Regions from separate parts of the Pantoea sp. PvP021 genome, predicted to be linked through region 3. Evidence: predicted binding sites of a transcription regulator. Region 3 holds the regulator's gene; each other region holds the start of a gene.
What was found. The regulator PhoB, encoded in region 3, activates phosphate uptake and scavenging genes when phosphate is short. The targets are predictions, from matches to a motif close to CTGTCATAAAACTGNCNNAT.
Positions count from the first base shown of each region.

Region 1: a site for PhoB is predicted at 1,622-1,641, ahead of ugpB (sn-glycerol-3-phosphate ABC transporter substrate-binding protein UgpB). Genes of this name have one in related genera too.
Region 2: a site for PhoB is predicted at 1,813-1,832, ahead of glpT (glycerol-3-phosphate transporter). Genes of this name have one in related genera too.

Region 1 covers NZ_JBSRXX010000005.1:127,711-130,989, reverse strand. Annotated here, with positions in the region: gene ugpA (sn-glycerol-3-phosphate ABC transporter permease UgpA) at 1-157, opposite strand, end outside; gene ugpB (sn-glycerol-3-phosphate ABC transporter substrate-binding protein UgpB) at 212-1,528, opposite strand; gene livF (high-affinity branched-chain amino acid ABC transporter ATP-binding protein LivF) at 2,149-2,862, opposite strand; gene livG (high-affinity branched-chain amino acid ABC transporter ATP-binding protein LivG) at 2,864-3,279, opposite strand, start outside.
Region 2 covers NZ_JBSRXX010000006.1:228,608-231,886, forward strand. Annotated here, with positions in the region: gene yigL (sugar/pyridoxal phosphate phosphatase YigL) at 1-277, shown strand, start outside; gene glpT (glycerol-3-phosphate transporter) at 327-1,667, opposite strand; gene ACVKSX_RS16985 (carboxylate/amino acid/amine transporter) at 2,042-2,905, shown strand; gene ACVKSX_RS16990 (YehS family protein) at 3,228-3,279, opposite strand, start outside.
Region 3 covers NZ_JBSRXX010000001.1:1,828,935-1,832,213, forward strand. Annotated here, with positions in the region: gene ACVKSX_RS08585 (PstS family phosphate ABC transporter substrate-binding protein) at 1-346, opposite strand, end outside; gene phoR (phosphate regulon sensor histidine kinase PhoR) at 366-1,679, opposite strand; gene phoB (phosphate response regulator transcription factor PhoB) at 1,694-2,383, opposite strand; gene sbcD (exonuclease subunit SbcD) at 2,581-3,279, shown strand, end outside.

The DNA of each region.
Region 1 (3,279 bases), on a different contig from region 3:
AGCTGCTGGAGATGCCAAAGGGATCGAGGCTTTGCAGCGAGTACCACAGCGCTTCACCGGCAGGCCAGAGAAAGAAGATGGCGGTAATCAGCAGTTGCGGCAGCACCAGAAGATAGGGCAACAGGCTGGTGCGAAAGACCGGACGAGATGAAGACATGGTGTACCTGGCGTCAGAGAGAGGGGCCAGCCTGAGCTGGCCCGCAAGGAGAGATTACTTCACCTGCTGCTGGAAGCGGCGCAGCAACTCGTTACCGCGTTTCACTGCGTTATCCATCGCGTTCTGCGGCGACTGCTTGCCGGTCCAGACGCTTTCCAGCTCTTCGTCGATCACGGTACGAATCTGCGGCATGTTGCCCAGACGCATGCCTTTAGTGAACGGCAGTGGCGGCTTGTTCATCATCTGACGGGTAGCGATATCCGCACCCGGATTCTTATCGTAGAAGCCCTGCTGTTTAGTCAGCTCGTAGGCGGCGGTGGTAATCGGCAGATAGCCGGTTTTCTGGTGCCATTCCGCGGCGATTTCCGGTTTAGCGAGGAACTGCATAAACTCAGCCACGCCTTTGTAGGTTGTCGCATCTTTGCCTTTCATCACCCACAGGCTGGCACCGCCGATCAGGGCGTTCTGCGGCGCATTCGGTACGGTCTCGTCATACGGCATCATGCCAACGCCGAAGTTGAATTTGGCGTAATGACGGATATCAGCCAGCGAACCGGATGATGCGGTGGTGATGCCACAGTCGCCGTTGTAGAACTTGGCGGTGGACTCATCTTTGCGGCCAAAGTAGGTGAAGTCCCCTTTCTTGTTCATCGCTTCCAGCAGCTCGATATGACGAACCTGTACCGGCTTGTTGAACTCCAGCACGGCGTCGAGTCCGTCAAACCCGTTGTTTTTGGTCGCTACCGGCAGAGCGTGCCAGGCGCTGAAGTTTTCAATCTGGATCCAGCCCTGCCAGCCGCTGGCGTAGCCACAGCTCATGCCCGATTTGCGCAGTGCGGCGGCATCCGTCGCGAGCTCCTGCCAGGTTTTCGGTGGCTGATCCGGGTTCAGACCCGCTTTTTTAAAGGCATCTTTGTTGTAGTAGAGCACTGGCGTCGAGCTGTTGAACGGCTGAGAGATCAGCTGACCTTTACTGTCGCTGTAGTAGCCCGCCACCGTTGGCACGAACTGCTTTTCATCAAAGGGGATACCGGCGTCTTTGAAGACCTGATGCACCGGCACAATCGCCTGTGAGGCCATCATGGTCGCCGTACCGACTTCATAAACCTGCAGCACCGCAGGGGCTTTGCCGCTGCGCACTGCCGCAATCCCTGCCGCCAGGCTCTGCTCGTAGTTACCTTTGTAGGTCGGAACAATTTTGTAATCGGGATGCGTCTGGTTAAAACGCTGTGCCAGCGAATCCACTTCTTTGCCTAGCTCGCCTTCCATAGAGTGCCAGAAAGGGATCTCAGTGGCGGCCATGGCATGGCTGCTGAGCGTCAGACCGAGCAGCACGCTCATCAGGCTACGACGAAAGGTAACGACGGACATAGAATTTTCCTGTGCAGGTAAATACGCGTGAAATCACGGATTTCTGTTTCGCGAAGTAACATGACACGGGGAAATGAAGGATTAATAACAGAAAGATGACAGCCGGGTGACAGACCGGTATGCGCAAAAGAGGAGGCTGGCAGCGCAGCGGTAACGCGTCACTGCTGCCAGGTTTTGGTTACATAATTTGCAGAGCGGCTGGGCAGTAAAAAAGCCCGCAGCGGATTCTACCTCACCAAATGCAAAAGGCGATGGCGGCCCCTCTAACACCGACACTCAAGGCCGTCGGCGGCGCATCACACACCCATTTCGAAGGCCGTCGGCGGCGCAGGCAGGTTGCGGGCGGACAGCGCGCAGCCACCGGAGCGTACACGTAGTACGTGAGGATGGCGAGCACTGCCCAACCGCAACCTGACCAGTAAGCCAGGCCTGTGTACCAAAGCGCGCAGCCACCGGAGCGTACACATATACGTGAGGATGGCGAGCACTGCCCAACCGCAACCTGACCAGTAAGCCAGGCCTGTGTACCAAAGCGCACAGTAACCGGAGCGTATATACATACGTGAGGATTACGAGCACTGCCCGGTGTCGAAATGGCAAGTAAGCCAGGCCGTGCCCCATCAGGCACCTAAGTAAGCGCTGCGGACGGCTTCGTTGGAAAGAAGTGCTGAACCTGTGTCTTCCAGCACCACATGCCCGTTCTCCAGCACATAGCCCCTATCCGCCAGCTTCAGCGCCTGATTCGCATTCTGCTCCACCAGGAAAATAGTCATCCCCTCGCTGCGCAGCTGCTCAATGGTGTCGAAGATCTGCTGAATAATGATCGGTGCCAGTCCCAGAGACGGCTCATCCAGCAACAGCAGGCGCGGCTGGCTCATCAGCGCACGACCAATCGCCAGCATCTGCTGTTCACCGCCCGACATCGTCCCGGCGCGCTGGATTTTACGCTCCTCCAGACGCGGGAAGAGTTCATAAACGCGCTTGATCCGCGTCAGATAGTCCGGACGGCTTGCAAAAAAGCCCCCCATCGCCAGGTTCTCTTCTACCGTCATGCGCGAAAAGACCCGCCGGCCTTCCGGCACGATGGCGATCGCTTCACGCATAATGCGCGAGGTTTGCCAGTCGGTGATGGTTTTGCCATCAAAGGTAATGGTGCCCTGCGTCGCGCGCGGCTCGCCGCACAGCGTACCCAGCAGCGTGGTTTTTCCGGCACCGTTAGCGCCAATCAGGGTGACGATTTCGCCCTGATTGATGTAGAGACTGACGTTGTGCAGCGCCTGAATTTTGCCGTAGTGGGCGCTGACGTTCTCAATGGTTAACATCGCATTTGCCATCTCAGGCCTCTCCTAAATAGGCACGAATGACATCCGGGTTATTACGAATCTCTTCCGGCGTTCCGTTAGCCAGCGGCGTTCCCTGATTGACCACATAAATACGGTCAGAAATCCCCATCACCAGCTTCATATCATGTTCAATCAGCAGCACCGACACCTTGTGTTCGCCACGCAGTTCCGCAATCAGCGCATCCAGCTCATGGGTCTCTTTGGGGTTAAGGCCCGCTGCCGGTTCATCCAGCATCAGGATTTCCGGGCGCGTCACCATACAGCGCGCAATCTCCAGCCGACGCTGCTGACCATAGGCCAGATTGCCCGCCTGACGGTTAGCCAGATCCAGCAGCCCCACCCGCTCCAGCCAGGTCGCCGCACGATCCAGCGCCTCGTTCTCACTGCGGCGAAACGCCGGAGTTTTCA
Region 2 (3,279 bases), on a different contig from region 3:
TTTCTCACTGCCTACCTGTCTGGAAGTGATGGCGGGCGGCGTGTCGAAAGGGCATGCGCTGGAAGCGGTCGCGAAAACGCTGGGCCATTCACTGGAAAGCTGTATCGCCTTTGGCGACGGCATGAACGATGTGGAGATGCTGAGCATGGCGGGTAAGGGCTTTATCATGCAGAACGCCCATCAGAGGTTGAAAGATACGCTGCCGGAGCTGGATGTGATCGGTTCAAATGCCGATGATGCCGTGCCGCAGACGCTGCGCACGCTCTATCTTGCTTAAGCCGTCAGCGCAAAAAAAGGGCCGGATATCCGGCCCTTTTTTATTGCCGTCAGGCAGGGGTCTTTTTGTGTTTGTGTTCGCTGACCATGGTCAGTAACAGCAGGATAACCGCCAGCACACAGCCAGCAATCATCACCATGAAGCCGCCGTCCCAGCCGAAGTAATCGACGGTGTAACCGACAATGGCGCTGGCCGCCACCGATCCACCCAGATAGCCGAACAGGCCGGTGAAGCCCGCCGCCGTCCCCGCCGCTTTTTTCGGGGCCAGCTCCAGCGCGTGCAGACCAATAAGCATCACCGGACCGTAGATCAGGAAGCCAATCACAATCATACAGGCCATATCGACGCCAGGATTGCCCGCCGGGTTAAGCCAGTAGATCACGGTCGCGATGGTTACCAGCGTCATAAAGAACACCCCGGTCGCACCGCGATTACCGCGGAACACTTTGTCCGACATCCAGCCGCACAGCAGCGTTCCGGGGATCCCCGCATACTCATACAGGAAGTAAGCCCACGACGATTTATCCAGCGTGAAGTGTTTTACTTCTCTGAGATAGGTCGGCGACCAGTCGAGAATGCCGTAGCGCAGCAGATAAACAAACACGTTGGCCAGCGCGATGTACCACAGCAGCTTGTTCGGCAGCACATATTTCATGAAGATCTGTTTAGCCGTCAGCTCCTCTTCGTGGCTGGCATCATAGTCGGGCGGATAGTCGTTTTTGTACTCTTCAATCGGTGGCAGACCACAGGATTGCGGCGTATCGCGCATCAGCGCAAAGGCCAGAATCGCAATGGCGATGGCGCCAAACGCCGGCATATAGAGTGCCGCTTTCCAGTCGTTGAACCACGCCATACCGAGCAGGAACAGCAGAGGCGGAATACCGCCGCCGACATTATGGGCGCAGTTCCAGACCGAAACGATCCTGCCGCGCTCTTTCTGCGACCACCAGTGAACCATGGTACGTCCACAAGGTGGCCAGCCCATGCCCTGGAACCAGCCGCAGATAAACAGCAGCACGAACATCACCATAATGCTGGAGGTGGCCCAGGGAACGAATCCCATGATCAGCATCACTGTCGCAGCCAGAATCAGGCCTGCCGGTAAGAAGACGCGCGGGTTTGAGCGGTCAGAGACCGATCCCATGATGAATTTTGAAAAGCCGTAGGCGATGGATATGCCGGATAAGGCAAAACCGAGATCGCCACGTGAAAAACCCTGCTCTACCAGGTAGGGCATGGCGAGTGCGAAGTTTTTTCTGACCAGATAGTAGGCGGCGTAACCAAAGAAGATCCCGATGAAAATTTGCCAGCGCAGACGACGGTAGAGCGGATCAACGTGATCCTCCGCCACCTGCGGCTGACGTGGTGCAGGTTTAAAAATGCTCAGCATCAGTGAGGCCCTCCAGGGCACATTATGGTTTTTAATTCCCAGCAGGTTGGGGCAGGAAAAGAGCAGAAGAAAATGGACGCAGAATGTTCCATTTCGCGCAAAGAATAGTGTTAGTTGCGCAACGTTACTGTGATGAATGACACATTTGTTACACTTTTATTACATTCTGGAGCGGAAGTGATCATGCGATGGATCATTTCGCGCATTTTATCTGGCTGAAAAATCTTTATGCAGACAGTTATGTCAGGAGGCGAGAGTCCTTTACCGATGGATATTCTGATCGCCTGGTTTGTAATCAGATGTCAACCAGATTTCACAGCCTGATGGCAGCACATTGTTTACACTGACGGCCTGTTAATTTCGGGGTCGTCACCGTGTTTTTATTGATTATTACCACCATTCTGTGGGCCTTTTCGTTCAGTCTGATTGGCGAATACCTTGCCGGGCAGGTGGACAGCTGGTTCTCTGTACTGATGCGACTGGCGCTGGCTGCGCTGGTATTTTTACCTTTCCTGCGCTGGCGTGGTCATCGCCCTTCAACGCTGTTGCTTTACATGCTGGTCGGGATGCTGCAGCTGGGCGTGATGTATCTGCTGAGTTTCGAAGCCTATCTCTATCTTAGCGTGTCGGAATTCCTGCTGTTTACGGTGATGACGCCGCTTTATGTGACGCTGATTTACGATCTGATCAGCCGTCGTCCACTGCGCATCGGCTATATCTTCAGTGCACTGCTGGCTGTGGCAGGTGCGGCCATTATTCGCTATGACAAAGTCAGCGATCATTTCTGGTTTGGTCTGCTGTTAGTGCAACTGGCAAATATCTGCTTTGCGGCGGGAATGGTGGGCTATAAGCGTCTGCAGGAGACCCGCCCGATGCCGCAGCACACGGCCTTCTCCTGGTTCTATCTGGGTGCAGTGTTGATTGCGGTGATCGCCTGGTGTGCCTGGGGCAATCCACAGAAGTTGCCGACCACCTCATTGCAGTGGGGCATTCTGGTCTGGCTGGGCATTGCGGCTTCCGGTCTCGGCTATTTTATGTGGAATTATGGTGCGACCCAGGTCGATGCCGGCACGCTGGGCATTATGAATAACATGCACGTTCCTGCCGGGCTGCTGGTGAATCTGGCTATCTGGCAGGAGAAACCGCACTGGCCAAGCTTTATTGCGGGCGCACTGGTGATCCTCGCCTCGTTGTGGGTGCATAAGCGCTGGGTGGTGGGGCGCGGTGACCGATCATAAACAGTGCTGTTGCATGGGTGCGGCCTCCCGGGCTGGCGCGTCCGATCGCGAAGGAATCTTCCAGGATGGTTCAGAAATGCTCCCGGCGCTTTTTTTCCCTGCGACGAAGGCTCTAACGATGACCCGCTTTCACTCCCCAGGGCTGGCCTGGTGTTGCTAATTAAAAAGCCATGAAGAAGCTTAAGGGAAGAGGTGGCGCAACTGAGGAGCAAAGCGTCCGAGCCAGGGATGGCGAGGCCGTGCTGCATGGATGCAGGCTTTCTTTGCGATCAGATGCGCCACTTCTGACCACGCAGGTACCCGAAGCGATCAGCCACAGACGTTAAGCAGGCTTTTCACTCTTAGGACGCTGAATCATCGCCAGCCCTTTCAGG
Region 3 (3,279 bases):
GCTGATTCACCACTACCACCAGCGCATCCATAGCCACCGGAACCGCCAGCGGCGGATAACCGTAGCGCGCCTCAAAGGCCTGGCGTTCATCTGCCTGCATCGGGCGGCTCATCGGACCGAGTTGTGCTGCACCCGCCGCCAGCGCGGTCGGCGCAGTAGAAGATCCGGAGGCCTGAACCTGGACATTGACGCCCGGCGCCTGGCGACTGAAATCCTCGCCCCACAGCGTCATCAGATAACCCAGCGTATCCGATCCGACGCTGCTGAGATTGCCGGAGAGCGCGCCGGGCTGGGCCAGTGCCAGGCCCGGCAGCAGAGTAACGATCAACAAAAGAAGGATGCGCATCAGGGAGATCCGGCAGCGATTAATGAACGGCATTCTCCTGCATCACGCTGCTGACAATCAACCTCGCTGGCAGCGTAAAGGTAAAACAGGTCTCCTTGTGCGGCACGCTGGTGATATCGAGCCGGGCGTTATGGTGGCTCAGAGCATGTTTCACTATCGCCAGCCCCAGCCCGCTGCCGCCGGTCGCACGCGAACGCGCTTTATCGACCCGGTAGAAACGCTCGGTAAGACGCGGAATATGTTCTGAGGCGATGCCCGGCCCGTTGTCGCACACCCGGAAGATAGCCCCCTGTTTGCCGCGCAGCCAGCTGATATCAATTCGCGTGCCATCCGGTGTGTGGTTTACCGCGTTGTAAACCAGATTGGAGATGGCGCTGCGCAGCTGTTCATCGTTGCCGAACACTTTCAGATGGGGATCGGTATGGAAATGGATGTCGTGACGGCCGCCACTCAGCGTTGCCGCCTCATGCTGCAGCAGTTTCAGCATCACCGGCACATCGACCTTCTCTTTCAGATCGATTGCGGGCGCGGCTTCAATGCGCGACAGCGTCAGCAGCTGTTTGACCAGGCTGTCCATGCGGCGCGTCTGCTCCGACATGGTGTGCAGCGCTTTGCTGCGCGAAGGCTCGCTCATCACCGAGTCGTTCATCATCTCCAGATAGCCCTGCAGCACCGTGAGCGGTGTGCGCAATTCATGGCTGACGTTGGCAAAGAAGTTGCGGCGCGCCCCTTCCAGCTGATGCATCTGCGTGACATCACGCGCCACCAGCAGCCACTGCCCTTCGCTGTAGGGCATGACGCGGAACTCCATATGAAGTTTGTTGTTCAGCACCAGCGTCAGCGGCTTGTCGAAATCACGCTGGCGAAGATAGCGCGAGAACTCCGGATAACGGAGCAGATTGAGGATGTTCTGGCCATTATCTTCCGGCCAGCGCAGACCCAGGTGCTGCTGCGCCAGGCCGTTACACCAGAAAATGGTGCCCTCTTCGGTGGTCAGGATCACCGCATCCGGCAGCGACTCGGCACCGCTGCGGAAACGCTTAATCAGATTGCCCAGTTCACGCCGCCGCCGCCGGTTGCGGAGCTGCATCTGGTAAAGACCATAAAACAGCGGTTCCCAGCTGGCACGCCCGGCCGGTGGCGTCATGGTGCGGTCCAGCCACAGCCAGTGCGACAGCCGCATCAGATTGTGAAAATGCCACAACAGCACCGTCAGCACGCTCAGCAGCAGCCACCAGGGCAGACCGCCGAACAGCAGGCCCAGCAGCACTGCGGGCAGACAGACCAGCAGCAGTTCTGTCAGTAATCTCTTCCAGGAGAGGCGTTCCAGCACGGTAAAGGCTCCGTTTAGTAGCGGGCAGAGAAACGATACCCTGTTCCGCGAACGGTTTGTACCATGCGATCGTGGCCGGACACTTCCAGCGCTTTACGTAAACGGCGGATGTGAACATCGACAGTACGATCTTCCACATACACATTGGTGCCCCAGACGTGGTTCAGCAGCTGTTCGCGGCTGTAAACGCGTTCCGGGTGGGTCATAAAGAAGTGCAGCAGCTTATATTCGGTAGGCCCCATCTCCAGCGGCGTGGTTTCGGACATCACGCGATGTGAGGAGGGGTCCAGACTCAGCCCCTGCATCTCAATCACCTCTTCCACGGCCATCGGCGAAATACGGCGCATCACCGCTTTGATCCTCGCCATCAGCTCTTTAGGTGAAAAGGGCTTGGTAATGTAATCATCGGCACCCACTTCCAGGCCGCGCACCCGATCCTCCTCTTCGCCGCGCGCGGTGAGCATCATCACCGGGATATCGCGTGTCATCGCCTCGCGTTTCAGATGTTTGATAAACTGAATACCGCTGCCACCGGGTAACATCCAGTCCAGCAAAATCAGATCGGGCCAGGGTTCAATCAGCTTGCCAACGGCGCTGTCATAATCTTCCGCCTCGATTGGCTGATAGTCGTTCTGCTCCAGAACAAAACACAACATTTCACGGATGGGGGCTTCATCCTCCACAACCAAAATGCGCTTAGCCATTATTACTCCTGCTGATTATGACGGATGTCACTGAGATTCGCGGCGCCATTATGCGTCAGATTTGTGACACTTTTATGAAAAACATAACCTGCCTGTAACCTCACTGGTAATCATTTATGACAGCGCAGCGACAATTTTTTGCTTTGGCCGCAGAGCCAGTATAATCGCCGGGCGAATCACAACGGCAGGGACTCATCATGCGCATCATTCATACTGCGGACTGGCATCTGGGGCAGTTCTTCTACAACAAAAGTCGGGCAGCCGAACATCAGGCATTTCTCGACTGGCTGTTGATCCAGATTGAACAGCATCAGGTGGATGCGTTGATCATCGCAGGCGATCTGTTTGATACCGGTACACCGCCCAGCTACGCCCGCGAAATGTTCAACCGCTTTGTGGTGGCGCTGCAGCCCAGCGGCTGTCAGTTGATTGTGCTGGCGGGAAACCACGATTCCGTTGCCACGCTGAATGAGTCGCGTGAGCTGCTCGCCTGCCTCAATACCCGGGTGATCGCCACCCCGCAGGAGAAGGATGATGTGCTGCTGCTCAACACCCGCCAGGGCCAGCCGGGCGCGCTGCTGTGTGCGATTCCCTATCTGCGGCCGCGCGATATCCTGCGCAGCCGGGCAGGTCAGTCGGGACGCGACAAGCAGACCTCGCTGCTGGAAGCGATCGCCCACCACTATCAGCAGCGATTCACCGCCGCCCAGGCGCTGGGCCATGCACTGCCGATTATCGCCACCGGCCATCTCACCACCGTCGGCGTCAGCCAGAGCGATTCAGTGCGCGACATCTATATCGGGACGCTGGATGCCTTCCCGGCCAGCGCGTTTCCCGCGGCTGACTATATCGCACTGGGGCATATTCATCGCGCTCAGCGCGTCGCGGGCAGCGAG